Regions from separate parts of the Roseateles sp. L2-2 genome, predicted to be linked through region 1. Evidence: riboswitches for the same ligand, from Rfam matches in the RefSeq annotation. Region 1 holds a riboswitch; the other holds the start of a gene.
What was found. A riboswitch is a leader RNA that binds a small molecule or an ion and turns the genes downstream of it on or off. The one in region 1 is predicted to bind cobalamin.
Positions count from the first base shown of each region.

Region 1 (7,725 bases):
GCCACTCTGGAAGAATTCCCCCGCTGCGCCCGCCTCCCATGCATCCGCCCACGCATCCAGCTGCCTGTCGATGTCCGGAAGCTCCAGCGCTTGCACCAGCCCCAAATGCCGCTCAGGCAATGAGAGCGCCGCATCACGCTTCAACGCCGCAATCAGCGGAAGTTCCTTCGGCAGACCCTCACCCACCATGCGCGCATGCGCATCGCTGCCCACACGATTGGCAACGACCCCCGCAACACGGATGTCATCGCGGAATCGCGCCAGACCCGTCGCCAACGCCGCGAAGGTCTGCGCCATCGCCGACGCATCCAGCACCACAATCACCGGCAATCCGAAGGTGGCCGCCAGATCCGCACTGCTCGGCTTGCCGTCGAAGAGCCCCATCACCCCCTCGACGAGGATCAGGTCAGCGCTCTCCGCCGCCCGCGCAAGCAGTTCCCTGCAATGCGCCTCGCCGCCCATGAACAGATCGAGCTGATAGACGGTGTGACCGCTCGCGCGCTCCAGCACCATCGGATCGAGATAGTCCGGCCCCGTCTTGAAGACACGCACGCGCAGCCCACGCCGACGCGCCGCACGCGCCATCGCAGCAGTCACGCTCGTCTTGCCCTGGCCGGAAGCCGGAGCACTGATCAGGAAAGCAGGACAGGCAGTCATCGTGAGGGAAACAGGATCAGGCGTTGGTTGATAGCGGGGGGGTAGCGCTCATTCGTTGAGCGCGATCCAGCGGCCCTGCACTTGAAGAATCAGCAGGCGGCCATGGAAGACGCGCTGCAGTGCGTCGTGCGTCGCCGGATCGTGCGGCGCGCCTTCGTGGACGATGCGACCGCCGTCCATCACGACCAAGGTGTCGGCCTGAAGCGCGACGTTGAGTTCATGCAGCACGCTCACGACCGCACCACCCGCGGCGACGCGTTCGCGCACGATGCGCGCCCAGTCGCTCTGATGCGGTGGGTCGAGGTGGGCAAGCGGCTCATCCATCAGCAGCACGCCCGCGCGCACGGCCAGCGCGCGCGCCAGCAGGACACGCTGCCGCTCGCCGCCGGAGAGACTGCCCAGCGCGCGGTCCTTCCACTCCCAGCTCTGCGTCTGACGCATCGCATGCTCGACCGCTTCGTGATCGGCGGCGCTCGCCGGCGCCAGCCACGGCTGATGCGGCAGGCGGCCCAGCATCGCGATGTCGTAGGCGGTGAGGTCTTCCGAGGCCGCTTCGTTCTGACCGAGCCACGCAATCTGCCGCGCGCGGAGCTTCGCCGGCCACGCGGTCCACGGCTTGTCGTCGAGGGTCAAGCTGCCGTCGAAGGGCAGCAACCCGGCGATCGCGCGCAGCAGCGTCGACTTGCCCGCGCCGTTCGGCCCGACGATCGCCGTCCACGCGCGCGGCGCGACAGCCAGCGTCAGCGCTTGAAGCACCGGCCGATGACTCAAGGACAGAGACTTCAAGTCGATGCGCAATGACGGCACGTGACCGAGGTCGATGGAATCGATGCCGTCGACCGCGGTGCGCCCGGCCTCATCGAATCGGGCCGCGCTCATCGCGATCCTCCCATGCCGCCGAAATGCGCTTTGCGCCGGTGCATCAGCCAGAGCAGGTAGCTGCCGCCGAGGAGCGCGGTGATGATGCCGACGGGCAGCTCCTGCGGTGCGATGACCCAGCGCGCAGCGATGTCGGCGGCAAGGAGCAGGGCGCCGCCCGTCAGCGCGGAGAGGAGGAGCAGCGCACCGTGCGTGGTCGGTCCCCAGCTGCGCACGAGGTGCGGCGCGACGAGTCCGACGAAGGCGATGAGGCCGCATTGCGCGACCGCCGCGCCGGTCGCCAGCGAGAGCGCGGCGATGAGCAGGAGGCGGATGAGCGTGAGCCGCTGTCCGAGCGAACGCGCGGTGTCCTCGCCCAGCGTGAGCGCATCCAGCGTGCGGCTGCAGGCAAGCGCGACCAGCAGGCAGACCGCCATGGCGACGACCATGACCTGCACGGCGCTCCAGCCGACGTAGCCGGTGCTGCCGAGCATGAAGGCCTGCATCGCCCGCAGGATGTCGGGGTTCATGAGCGTGAGCAGCGCGGAGCCGGAACCCAGCACGACGCCGACGACGACGCCCGCGAGCAGCAGGCGCAGGCTCTGCGTGACGCCGCGCGCGAGGACGAGGGTGAGCAGCACGGCAGCTATGGCGCCGGCGAAGGCGGCGCCGGTCATGCCGACGCGCAGCGCGAGCGCGGCCGCGGCGGGCGAGACGCCCATGACGAAGAGCAGCGCGGCGACGCCGAGCGAGGCGCCGGCGGAGCAACCCAGCAGATAGGGATCGGCGAGCGGGTTGCGGAACAGGCCCTGCGCGATGGCGCCGGCCAGCGCGAGCAGCGCGCCGGCGAGCCACGCGCCGAGGGAGCGCGGCGCGCGGATGTCCCAGAGGATCATGCGCATGGTGTCGCCGCCTTCGGTCCACGGGCTCCAGCCCATGCTGCCGATGGCCAGCCCCAAGGCGAGCAGGACGGCACCGAGCAGCAGCAGCGCCGTCAACTGCGCCGCGGTCTTGGCGGAGAGCAGGGAGGAAGCGCGCATCAGCGCATGCCTCCGGGCGGTGCGTTGAAGGGAACCGTGGGCAGCGGTACGGGGCCGGCCGCGGCCTCGCGCAGGCAGCGCGCCATCAGCGCCGCAGCTTCCGACATGCGCGGTCCGGGACGCACGAGGACGTCGGACTCCGACGGGATCCAGACGCACAGGCGCTGGTTCTTCACCGCGCGGATCGCCGGCCAGCCCGGACGTTGCGGGAGTCCCGCCGCGTTGCGCTGGCCGACCATGATGACCTGCGGGTCGGCGCGGACGATGAATTCAGGATTCAGTTTCGGGAACGGCCCCAGCTCGGCCGGGATGATGTTCTTCGCACCGAGCCTCGTGAGGATCTCGCCCATGAAGGACGCGGTGCCCGCGCCGTAGGGGCCGGCGTCGACTTCGTAATAGACGCTCAGGCCGCGCGCACCGGGCGGCAACGTGGCGGCGCTCTGCGCGATGTGGCCATCGATGCGGTTCCACAGGCGGCGTGCGTCGTCCTCCTTGCCGAGGATCTGTCCCATCTTGCCCAGCACGCGCTGGACGTCGTTCATGCTCTTGGGTTCGAGCGCGACGACCTTCAGGCCGAGTCCTTCGAGGCGGTCGATGACGCGCGCGGAGACGCCGAGCACGACGACGTCCGGCTTGAGCGCGACCAGCGCCTCGATGCTGGTGTCGTCGAGCCCGCCCAGGCGCGGCAGCTTCTGCACGCTGACCGGGAAGTTGGAGAAGCGGTCGACGCCGACCACCTTGGCGCAGTCGCCGAGCTCGCAGATGGTCTCGGTGAGCGACGGCAGCAGGCTGACGATGCGGCGCGGGACGTCCGGCAGCGTGACGGTGTGACCACGGTCGTCCTTGAGCGCGATCGGCGCGGCGAGGGCGCTTGTCGCGAGCATTCCCAGCAGCGCGCCGCCCAGGGCCAGCTCCAGCGCGTGTCGCATCCAGCGTTGCATGGCATTCATCCGTTGTTCTCCTCGTCGTCCAGGTCTTCGACCGCGCGTGTCCACGGCTGTCCCGCCACCATCAAGGTGAGCTCGCCGCACTGGCGCGCGACCAGCTGGTTGAGCCATCCCAGTTCGTCCACATAGGCGCGCACCTCGCGCCCCATCGGCATCACGCCCCAACCGACCTCGTTGGAGACGAAGACCACCGGCGAGGCCAGCTGCGGCAGCAGGCGCTGCAGGTCGGCGCATTCGCCTCGCCAGTCTTCGAGACGCGGCGCGCCGTCCATCGGCATCAGCCAGTTGGTCAGCCACAGCGTCAGGCAGTCGACGACCACCAGCCGCTTCGGCGACGAGGTGGCACGCAAGGCGTCGCACAGACGCAGCGGCGCTTCGACGGTGTCGAAGCCCTCGGGCCGGTCGGCGCGGTGACGGGCGATGCGGTCGCGCATCTCGTCGTCATGGGCCTCGGCGGTCGCGACGACGGTGACGCGATGCCCCGGCGTGCGCGCCCAGCGCAGCGCGAGGCGCTCCGCATGCCGCGACTTGCCGCTGCGCTGGCCGCCGACGATCAGGTGATGAGCGGACATCGGGGATCTCCAGTGAAAGCCAGGCGTGAACGCCGGTGTGGCACAGGTGGCCGAGGTGGCCGCGGGGACCGGAGTGCCGACCTTACCGCCAGCACCTGCGGCTTCCGATTACAGCGTCGGCGAGTAGCGCAGGGTCACGAACCAGGTCCGGCCCGCCTGATTGAAGTTGTTCGCCGTCTGGTACGTGCGGTCAAAGGTGTTGTCCACGTTCAACTGCAGGCGCCAGTCCTTTGCGAACGCGTATTGCGCGTCGAGATTGAGCAGACCGTAGCCGCCCAGCCGGACCTTGTTGGCCGCATCGTCGAAGCGCTCGCCCGAGCCGACGACGTTCGCGCCCAGCGTCCAGGCGCTCAGCGTGGTCTCCGCGCGCAGCGTGCCGAAGCGTTTCGCGCGCCGTTGCAGCTGACGGCCGGTGGCGGCGTCGGTCGGGTCGAGGAAGTCCGCCGTGGCGCTCAGCCTGACCGGACCCAGGTCCGCGCCGCCCTTCAGGCTGGTGCCCTTGAGCATGGCGCGCGCGACGTTGGTGTAGCAGCCCTGGGTGGAACGGCAGGTGCCGGCGGCGCCGAAGGCGATCAGGTCGTTGACGCGATTGCGGAAGGTGGTGATCGCCACGTCCACGCTGCCCTGCGCCCAGGCCAGGCCGGCCTCGCGGTTGTGGCCGCGCTCGGGGCGGAGTTCAGGGAAGCCCTTGCCGATGTCGGGACCGTAGACGCTGCCGCGGTGGTACAGCGTGGGCGCACGGAAGGCATTGCCGGTGGACGCGGTCAGGCGGAAGCCGCCGCCGAGCTTGACGCCCGCCGCGAGGCTGCCGGTGTCGATGCCGCCGAAGTCGCTGTCGTCGTCATGGCGGCCATGAGCCTGCAGGCTGACAGGGCCGAAGCTGCCGAGGTAGCTCAGGCCGACCGCGTTCTGGCTGCGCGTGCCGCTGCCGCCCTGCAGGTCGACGTTGACGAGCCGGTCTTCGCGACGCTCCAGCACGCCGTTGACCTGGTGCTGGTCGTTGAACCTGTAGAAGCCCAGCAGCGAGGCGCTGCGGATGCGGGTCCTCGACAGGTAGGGCGAATTGGGCCGGGTCTCGTAGTTCTCTTCGGTCTGGCCGACGGAGAGCTGGGTCGAGAGGGCGTTCGTCCAGCTGGACTTGAGACTGAGCTTGGCGGCCAGCGATTCGGTGATGCCGCGGTCGTCGGAGTCCTTGCCGACGAAGGTGCCGGCGTCGTAGCCGACGTCGCTGCGGCTCTTCAAGCCGATGAGTTCGAGGCGCTGGCCCTCGGCGACGCGCGCGCCCAGGCGCAGGCTGCCGTTGTAGTTGCGCCAGCCGTCGTTGTCGGGGTTGTAGTTCTTGTTGGTGGTCAGGGCGTAGACGTTGAAGCCGGTGCCGCGGTCGACGGCCAGCGAGCCGGCGTAGTCGAAGTCCGCGTTGCCGCCGAGCAGGGAGACGTCCGCCTTGGTCTGGCCGAGGCTGCCGTGGCCGACGCCCAGGTCCAGTTGCGGACGACCGCTGCCCTGGCGCGTGAAGATCTGCACCACGCCGCCGATGGCGTCGGAGCCGTACAGCGCGCTGGCCGGGCCCTTGAGGACTTCGACGCGATCGATGAGCGACAGCGGGAGGTTCTCCCAACGCGCGCCGCCGGTGGACTGGCCGTCGATGCGCACGCCGTCGATCAGGACCACGGTGTGGCGGGTCTCGGCGCCGCGCACGAAGACCGAACTCGCGTTGCCCGGTCCGCCGTTGCTGACGATCTGCAGGCCGGCGACATTGCGCAGCAGCGCGGCGATGTTGCCGAAGCCCTGGCGCTCGATGGTGTCGCGGTTGATGACGGTGAGATCGGCCGCGACGTCGGACAGCTTCATCGGGCTGCGCGTGCCGGTGACGGTGACTTCGTCGAGCCGGTTGGCGGGGGCGGCCGATTGCGCGGACGCGGCGGGAGAGAGCGTGAGGAGCGTCGACAGGGCGAGCGCCATCGGGGTCGCTATCGGGGTGAAGGCGGGCAGCGAGCGGGCACCAGCGCGCGCGCGCGAAACGAACGGAAGCATGAGGGACGGACCAACGACGGAGTTCAGACGCCTGCTCACCCGCAGGGCCTCTGAGGAAACGGCGTCGCCGGCTCGTCGTCGGGTCGTCCGCGTGAGCACTCGGAGAGGACTCACGCAAGACACATCGCGATCGGCTGGAGACGCCACCTGTTGGCCGGTATCCGGGCTGGTGGCCGCTGCCTGTGTCCTTCCCAGCGCGCTCGCGCCAGTGGACATGGGGACAGACAGTGCCGGCTGCCGCCCGGTGTTCCTTCGTCAGGATCCCGGGCGCGCGTCCGGCGGCCACTTACCGTTGCGGGGACAGCTCAGGTTGGTTCGCGCATCGGGGATGCGACCGCTTCCTGATTCCCGTTTAACTGCACGGACGCAATGTCCGCGCGAGCACCAACGGCGCGCATTCTAGCGAGGTGCGGAGGTCGTGGCGTCGGCGCCCGTGGTGGGCCGTGGCTGCAAGGCACCGTCCGGGGACTTCGGCACCTTGGGCTTCTTCTTGGGCGGCTTCTTCGGATCCTTGGGCTTGGGCTTCTTCGGATCCGCAGGTTTCGCCGGCTTGGTCGCGCGCTGGCCTTGCAACCGCCCGTCGATGCCGACCGCCTTGGACGGCGCCTTCGCCGCCTGGCGGTCGCGCTCACGCTCGCGGGCCGCCAGGTCGCGGGCCTCGGCGGCCGCACGCTTGCGCGCGGCCTCGGTCTCCTTCGGATCGACCTTGTCCTTGGGCACCTCGGCGCTGCGGCCCTGGCCGTCGGGGCAGGGCGTCTCGCGCAAGTCGTGACCCTCCGGCCCGCAGCGGTAGTAGCCGAGCGTGCGCTCCTGGGGGCGCTCGTTCGGCTTCTCCTGCTGCGCGCGCTCCGGTGTCGGTGTCGACGCGGGTTTGGGCGGGTCCTGCCGCTCCTGCGCGTGCGCCGCGCTAAACGTGAGGACCAGAACAGCAGTCGTCAGGATCAGGGCGGCGCGCGCGGACATGTCAGTCTCCGGAGGAAGGGGGTGGGGCAGGAGGAATCGTGGGGGCAGGTGTTGCCGCAGTCGATGTGGCAGGCACGGCCGTCGCAGTCGCGACGGTCGGACCCGTGCCGGCAACCGGGGCGCCAGCCGTCGGCACGGCGCCATCGGCACCGGGCTTGGGCGGCAGGTTGGCCGGTCTCGGCGGCTTGGGCCGCGGCGGCTTGGCGTGCAGCAACGCCACGGCCTTGGACATGTCGCCGCCGGTCATCAGCTTGAAGGCTTCGAGCGACTTGCCGATGCTGTCCTCGACCGCCTGGCGCTCCGCCAGCGGCGGCTTGCGCAGCACGTAGCCGGCGACCTCGTCGCGGTGGCCCGGATGGCCGATGCCCAGCCGCAGCCGCCAGAAGTTGCCGCTGCCCAGCTGGGCCTGCATGTCCTTCAGCCCGTTGTGGCCGGCGTTGCCGCCGCCCTGCTTGAGCTTGAACTCGCCCGGGGCGATCTCCAGCTCGTCGTGGATGGCGAGGATCTCCTCCGGCGCGATCTTGAAGAAGCGCGCGAGCGCCGCCACCGACTTGCCGGAGAGGTTCATGTAGGTCATCGGCTGCAGCAGCCAGATGGGGCCCGGCGCGCCCGGCGCGTCGTTCACGCGGGCGACCAGACCGGAGTACTTGGTGT
Region 1 covers NZ_CP192509.1:1,498,432-1,506,156, forward strand. Annotated here, with positions in the region: gene ACQZ13_RS06865 (cobyrinate a,c-diamide synthase) at 1-657, opposite strand, end outside; gene ACQZ13_RS06870 (ABC transporter ATP-binding protein) at 706-1,536, opposite strand; gene ACQZ13_RS06875 (FecCD family ABC transporter permease) at 1,533-2,555, opposite strand; gene ACQZ13_RS06880 (ABC transporter substrate-binding protein) at 2,555-3,496, opposite strand; gene cobU (bifunctional adenosylcobinamide kinase/adenosylcobinamide-phosphate guanylyltransferase) at 3,502-4,074, opposite strand; gene ACQZ13_RS06890 (TonB-dependent receptor plug domain-containing protein) at 4,183-6,036, opposite strand; cobalamin riboswitch at 6,244-6,512, opposite strand; gene ACQZ13_RS06895 (hypothetical protein) at 6,508-7,071, opposite strand; partial or broken gene pth (aminoacyl-tRNA hydrolase) at 7,220-7,725, opposite strand, start outside.

Region 2 (7,725 bases), 1.3 Mb from region 1:
GGGCCGCCAGGCGCTCAGCCGCCAGGGCGACGAGGTGCTGGTCGACTACGCCTTCAGCGAACGCGGTCGCGGCGACCAGCTCCGCGCGAAGTGGACGCTCGACGCGCGCGGCCTGCCGCTGCGCTACGAGGCGGAAGGCAACGACTACTGGAAAGTCCCGCTCGCCGAGCGTTTCGACCGCGCCGACGGCAAGGCGTCCTGGAAGAACCGCGTGGAGCAGGGCAGCGCGACGTGGCCGGAGGCGGGCGCCTTCTACCTGCCCGCCAACGCGCCGCCGGAGTTCACCGGCGTGCTGGCGCGTGCGCTGCTGAAGGCACCGGGGCAGCGCCTGGCCCTGCTGCCGGCGGGCGAGGCGACGCTGACGAAGGGGTCGACCATCGTGGCGGGCGGTCGGCGGCTGACGCTGCATCAGATCTCGGGCATCGACTTCACGCCGGTGGCGGTGTGGCTGGACGAGCGCCAGCAGACCGCCGCCGTCATCGACGACTGGTTCGAGGTGCTGGAAGCGCGCGACGTGCCGGCGCTCGCGCGCCTGACGACCGCGCAGCGCGACGCGGACAAGCGATGGTCCGCCGATGTCGCGAAGCGGCTGACGCACGTGCCGCAGGGCGACCTGCTGATCCGCCATGCGCGCCTGTTCGAGCCGCGCGACCTCGTGGCGCGCGAGGACATGCGGGTGCTGGTGCGCGGAGGCTTCATCGTGCGCGTCGAGCCCGACGACGGCTCCCCGGCGCCGGCGGGCACCGAGGTCATCGAGGCGGCAGGCCGTTTCCTGATGCCGGGGCTGTGGGACGTACACCAGCACTTCTCCGGCACGGACGGCGTCTTCGACCTGATCGCCGGCGTGACGAGCGCGCGCGACATGGCCAACGACAACGTCCCGCTGATCGAGCGCGTGAAGCGTTTCGACGCCGGCACCGAGCTCGGCCCGCGCGTGGTGAAGGCCGGCATTGTCGAAGGCGTTGGCCCGCTGGCCGGCCCGACCGACGTGCGTGTCGAGACGGTCGAGCAGGCGCGCAAGGCGGTCGACTGGTACGCCGACCGCGGCTACGAGCAGATCAAGATCTATTCGTCCTTCAAGCCGGAGCTGGTGCGTCCGATCGCCGACATGGCGCATGCGCGCGGGCTGCGCGTCAGCGGCCACGTGCCGGCGTTCATGCGGGCGGGGCAGTTCATCGATGCGGGCGCGGACGAGATCCAGCATCTGAATTTCATCGTGCTGAACTTCTTCCCCGAGGTCGCCGACACGCGCGGCAAGGACCGCTACACGGTGATGGCGGAGAAGCTGCTGCAGCTGGACCTCGACAGCGCGCCGGTGACGGGCTTCATCGCGGAGCTGAAGCGCCGGCACACGGTGCTCGACCCGACGGTGGCGATCCTGGAGGGCTTGTACTCCGGCGCGCCGGGCGAGCCGCCGGCGGCGCTGAAGGGCATGGTCGAACGCTTCCCGCCGATCGTGCGAAGGCGTTTGCTGACGGGCGCGGTGGCCGTGCCGCCGGGCAAGGAGGAGGCCTACCGGCAGGCGCTGCCGCGGCTGCTGCAGCTGATCAAGCGGCTGCACGACGGCGGCGTGACGCTGATGCCCGGAACGGATGCCTTCGCGGGCTACACCTTGCACCGCGAGCTGGAGCTCTACGTGCGCGCCGGCATCCCCAACGCCGAGGTACTGCGCCTGGCGACGCTGACGCCTGCGCAGGTGCTGGGCGTGGCCGGCCAGCGCGGCGAGATCGCCGCAGGCAAGCAGGCCGACATGGTGCTGCTGGACGGCGACCCGCTGAAGGACATCGCTGCGCTGCGGCAGGTGGTGAAGACGATCAAGGCGGGACGGGTGTTCGATCCGGCACAGTTGGAAGCGGCGATGGGGATGACGAAGTGAGGTGCATGCAATGACGACGAACCACGACACGATCCACCGCTTCAACAGCGGCCTCGTCCTCCCCGCCAGCGTGCCGTTCCCCGAGGGAACGGCCTTCGGGCCGTTCGTGTTCCTGTCGGGTCAGCTCGGCAACAAGCCCGGCACGCTGGAGCTCGTCGAAGGCGGCATCCGCGCCGAGGCGCTGCAGACGCTGCGCAATATCGAGACCTCGCTCCAGGCGCAAGGTCTCGGCGTCGAGCATCTGATGCGCTGCACAGTGATGCTCGCCGACATGGCGGAGTGGGGCGTCTTCAACGAGGTCTACCGCGCGTTCTTCGGCGACCGGCCGATGCCGGCGCGCAGCGCCTTCGGCTGCAACGGACTCGCGCTGGGCGCGCGGGTCGAGATCGAATGCACCGCCGTGCGTGCGGTGCCCTGACACGGATCTTGTCGGCGACCCCGACGCGGGATCCGCGCCTTACGGCGCCGGCTGGAAGGCCACGGCCGTGACGACGCGCGTCGAGCGGTTGTAGTGGTCCGACGTGACGATCAGCGCGGTCGTGTCTTCCATCAGCTTGTAGCCGGCCGGGCACACCCGGTTGATCGAGTCGACGCTGTACTGCGTCGTCGTGCCGTTGGCAGCGGTGTCGTTCCGGAAACACGTGCCCTCGATGTGGCGCGTCATGACGGGGCTCTCGATCGTGCCGGTCGTCGCGTTCAGCGTGAAGCCCGCGGGCAGCCCGAACTGCGGATCGCGGATCTCCACCTTCAATCCCGTGAGACACGCCTGCGACATGCCGCGCGCCTGGAGCGTCCAGGTGTTGCGCTGGTTCAGCTTATAGGTCAGCGCGTCCTGTGCGACCTGGCCCGTCAGCGGCACGCTGGGGGTGAAGTAGACGTTGGGATGCTCGCCGGTGACCTCGCAGTCGTCACCGCCTCCGCCGCAGCCGTTGAGCAGCGCGGCGACGGTCAACGCCGCCAGAACGGCCATCACACCGCGACCCCAGGACTTCGAATTCCGCGCCATCACTCACTCCCCGACTGCTCGTCTTTGTTGGCTGAAGGGGCGGGATGCTAAAGGGGGCGCGTGTGGCTTCCGCGCGAAAGCTTCCCCCGCGTCGGGGGGAAGTGCTGTGAAGGATGCCGCAGTGGCATCGCTACCACTCGATGCGGCGCCGATCGAAGGCCGCGCGACCGCTTCGCCGCGCGCCTTCGATCGGCATCGGAAGGCTCAGAAGCCCTTCATGTCGTACCGCACGCCGACCCACGCCTGACGGCCCAGACCCTGGTACGTGTAGACCGGCTGCACGTCGCGATCCGCGGCGTTGAGCACCTTGGCCTCCAGGCGCCATTGCGGCAGGAAGCGCCAGGTCGCGCGCACGTCCACCACGGTGTACGCGCCGAGCTGCGCGCCCACATCCGGCCGCGCGCCGACTTCCGTCAGCGACGTACCGACGCTCCACACGCCGGTGTCGTAGTCGGCCGAGATGCTTTCCTGATGCGCCGCGCGGCGCGGCAGGCGCGAGCCGGTCTGCTCGTCCTTCGCGTCGAGGAAGTCCACCGTGGCGCTCAGGCTCAGGTTGCCGAAGCGATGCGCGCCGCTGAGCGTCGCGCCTTGCAGCTTGGCCTTCGCGATGTTGTACGAGCAGCCGAAGTATCCCGGCGGGCATTGCGTGCCGTCCGGATCGGGGTTGTAGCCGATCAGGTTGTCGACCTTGTTGCGGTAGACCGTCGCCGAGGCGCTGCTCGCGCCGGAGCGCCAGTTCACGCCCAGCTCCACGCTGCGGCCGTCCTCGGGCTTCACCGCCGTGCCGTAGAACGGATAGTCGGTCTCGTTGAAGGTCGGCGCGCGGAAGGTCTTGCCGGCCACGGCGCGGACCTTCAAGGTCGAGGTCAGCGCGTAGCTCGCGCCGATGCTGCCCGTCGTGGACGTGCCGTAGGCGTTGCTGTCGTCATGACGCAGGCTCGCTTCCAGCGAGGCAGGACCGAACTGGCCCGAGTAGCCCGCGATGTACGCGTCGTTCTTGCGCTTGAGCGTGCTGGTCGTGACGCCGTCGGCCGTCTCGTTCAGATGCTCGTAGGCCAGCACCACCTGCTGGTCCGGCGAGAGGCGCAGCGCGTTCTGCCACGTCGCCTGGTCGCGCTTGGTCGTGAAGCGCGCGGGATCGGGCGCGCCGCTGCGCGAGTCGTCCAGACCGTGGCTGATCTGCACCGTGGTGGTCCAGATCGGCGAGAGCGTGCCGCGGTAATCGGCGCTGACGACGCGCGTCGTCAGGCGGTTGCGGAAGTCGGGCGTGGGGTCGCTCAGGAAGTCCGGCGGGCCGCCGAAGTTGGCGCTGTCGTATTGCGCGTTGAGCTTGCTCTCGGTGGCGGTGACGCCGATGCGATGACCTTCCGCCGGCGTGAAGCCCAGTCGCGCAGAACCCGTCGTGCGGCGGAAGCCGTCGCGATCGGGGTTGTAGTAGCCGTTGACGTCGTTGGGACGGATGGAGGAGATGCCGTCGCTGGTCTCGCGGCTCAGGCTCGCCGCGTAGTCGAAGCCGGCTTGCGCGCCGCTCACCCCCACGCTGCCCAGGCGCGAGGCGTATTCGCCGACGGCCGCGTTGGCCGTGAGGTTCAGCGGACCCTGGCCCTTCTTCGTCGTGATCTGGATGACACCGCCGACGGCGTCAGCGCCGTACAGGCCGGAGGCCGGTCCGCGCAGGACTTCGATGCGATCGATGTTGGACAGGCTCATCGCCTCGAAGGCCGCCTGTCCCAGCGTCGCGGAGCCGACGCGCACGCCGTCGATCATCACCACCGTGCCGGTCGTGTTGGCGCCGCGCAGGAGGTAGCCGCCGCTCTGGCCGGGACCGCCGTTGCGCGTGATCTGCAGGCCGGCGTAGCGGCGCAGCAGGTCCTCGACGCTGCCGGCGCCGCTGTCGCGGATCGTGTCGGCATCGATCAGGACGACGTCGGCCACGCTCTTGCTCAGGGCTTGCGGCTCTCGGGTGCCGATGACGATGACGGGATCCAGCGAGGATTGCGCGAAGGCGATCGACGGAGCGATGGACAAGGCGGGCAGGGCGACCAGCGCGGTCGCGGAAGCACGGGCGACGGCGCGCAGCGTGGCGCGAGGAGAAGAGGCTTGCATGTCGGAACTTCGGAAAGCAGCGGCAGACGGCCGCTTCCCCGCGGCCGCATGCGGAATGGACGCGCGGTGCTCCTGGAAGCACAGCGACGATCCGCCTGTTGGCCGGTATCCGGGCTGTCGGAAGAATGAACCCGTGTTGCCTTCCCGGACGACCGTCCAGTGGTGTTCAGACACGAGCTGCGCGCTCTCATCGTTCAGATGAAGCGCGCCTTCCGCTTACCGTTGCGGGGGCAGCTCAGGTTGGGACCGCAGTCCCTCCTGATTCCCGTTGAACTGCGCCGGCAGGGAGCCGGGCGCTAGCACCAACGGGCGGGATCATAACGGGAGGGCCCTGGACTTCGTGTCGCCTGGCGCGGGCTCTCCACGATGCTGGAGGCCTCGCGTCCGCGAACCTCCAGCATCATTCCGGCCCCAGTGAGGCTCGATGTGCGCGGGCCTTGCGCCTTACATGAACAGGTGTTCGCCGGCGTTCTCGCCGCCCAGGACCACGTAGTTCACCTTGCGCAGATCGCCGAGGGCACGGCCGCCGGCGTAGGAGATGGAACTCTGCAGGTCCTCCTCCATCTCGCGCAGCGTGTCGGCCAGGTGGCCCTTCACGGGCTCGAGGATGCGCTTGCCTTCGACGTGCTTGTACTCGCCCTTGTTGAAGTCGGACGCGGAGCCGTAGTACTCCTTGTAGCGCTTGCCGTCGACCTCGACGGTGTTGCCCGGCGACTCCTCATGACCCGCGAAGAGCGAGCCGATCATCACCATCGAGGCACCGAAGCGCACGCTCTTGGCGATGTCGCCGTGATGGCGGATGCCGCCGTCGGCAATGATGGGCTTGGTCGCGACACGGGCGCACCACTTCAAGGCCGAGAGCTGCCAGCCGCCGGTGCCGAAACCGGTCTTGAGCCGCGTGATGCAGACCTTGCCCGGACCGATGCCGACCTTGGTCGCGTCGGCGCCCCAGTTCTCGAGATCGATGACGCCCTCGGGCGTGCCGACGTTGCCGGCGATGACGAAGGTGTCGGGCAGCCTGTGCTTGATGTGGGCGATCATGCGCTGCACGGCGTCGGCGTGGCCGTGGGCGATGTCGATGGTGATGTAGTCGGCGCCGACGCCTTCAGCGGCGAGGCGGTCGATGATGGCGTAGTCCGCTTCCTTCACGCCGGCGCTGATCGAGACCAGCAGGCCCTTGTCGCGCATGGTGCGGGCGAAGGCGACGGCATCGAGGTCGAAGCGGTGCATCACGTAGAAGTAGCCGTTGGCGGCCAGCCATTCGGTGATGGACTCGTCGACGACCGTCTTCATGTTCGCGGGCACCGCCGGCAGCTTGAAGCGGCGGGGGCCGAACTCGACGGAGGTGTCGCACTCGCTGCGGCTGTTCACGCGGCACTTGCGCGGCAGCAGCAGGATGTTGTCGTAGTCAAAGATTTCCATGGTCCAAAGTCGCAAAGTCGGGCTGCGTTGATGCAGTGCACGCCCTGGGCTGCGAGCGCTTGACTTGGGACCCGGCCAATAAAAAACCGGGTCCCAAAATTTGGGCCCGGTGACTCATTCTACGCGTACTGCGGGGCGCCGCCGCCGCGCTGCGGTGCAGCATGCATCGCTCGGGGGCTTTTGGGCGCAGTTCGCTAAACTTCAGCCCCTTGGCCCGTCAACGGGCGACATCAGAAGACAAGCCACATGCATTCCGTCGTCATCAGCGGCACCGGTCTCTACCAGCCCCCGCACGTCATCACCAACGCCGAGCTGGTGGAGTCCTTCAACCGCTACGTGGACCTGCAGAACGCCGAGCACGCCGAGGCGATCGCCGCCGGCACGCGCCAGGCGCTGGTGCACTCGAATGTGGAGTTCATCGAGAAGGCCTCGGGCATCAAGCAGCGCTACGTCATCGAGAAGGAAGGCGTGCTGGATCCGACGCGCATGTACCCGCGCTTCGAGGAGCGCGCGGACGACCAGCTGTCGCTGATGGCGGAGATCGCGGTCGACGCGGCGCGCAAGGCGCTGGCCGCGGCGGGCAAGAAACCGGAGGACGTGGACGCGGTGTTCTGCTCGGCGGCGAACATGCAGCGCGCGTATCCGGCGATGGCGGTGGAGATCCAGCAGGGGCTGGGCGCGGGCGGCTACGGCTTCGACATGAACGTGGCGTGCTCGTCGGCGACCTTCGCGCTGGAGCAGGCGTACAACGCGGTGCGCTCGGGCGCGTCGAAGTGCGTGCTGATCGTGAATCCGGAGATCACGTCCGCGCATCTGGAGTGGAAAGACCGGGACTGCCACTTCATCTTCGGCGACGTGTGCACGGCGATCGTCGTCGAGCGAGCCGATCTGGCGACCGCGCCGGAGCAATGGGAGATCCTGGGCACCAAGCTGGCGACGCAGTTCTCCAACAACATCCGGAACAACTTCGGCTTCATGAACAAGGCCGAGGACAGCGATCCGGACGGCCGGGACAAGACCTTCCGCCAGGAGGGCCGCAAGGTCTTCAAGGAAGTGGTGCCCATCGCCGCGGCGCACATCGAAAACCACTTGGCGTCGTTGCACATCCAGCCGACGGACGTGAGCCGCTACTGGCTGCATCAGGCCAACCTGGGCATGAACCAGCTGGTGATCAAGAAGCTGGTCGGCGGCGAAGCCGGCGCGGAGATCGCGCCGCTGATCCTGGACACGTATGCGAACACGGCCTCGGCCGGCTCAGTGATCGCGTTCCACGAGCACCGCGCCAACCTCAAGCAGGGCGACCTGGGGGTGATCT
Region 2 covers NZ_CP192509.1:2,757,698-2,765,422, forward strand. Annotated here, with positions in the region: gene ACQZ13_RS12370 (amidohydrolase family protein) at 1-1,876, shown strand, start outside; gene ACQZ13_RS12375 (RidA family protein) at 1,887-2,294, shown strand; gene ACQZ13_RS12380 (hypothetical protein) at 2,334-2,882, opposite strand; gene ACQZ13_RS12385 (TonB-dependent receptor domain-containing protein) at 3,087-4,988, opposite strand; cobalamin riboswitch at 5,072-5,310, opposite strand; gene ACQZ13_RS12390 (GMP reductase) at 5,433-6,410, opposite strand; gene ACQZ13_RS12395 (beta-ketoacyl-ACP synthase III) at 6,657-7,725, shown strand, end outside.
Region 2: it holds a riboswitch for cobalamin, as region 1 does, so the genes downstream of both, ACQZ13_RS12385 (TonB-dependent receptor domain-containing protein) here and ACQZ13_RS06890 (TonB-dependent receptor plug domain-containing protein) in region 1, are expected to answer to the same signal.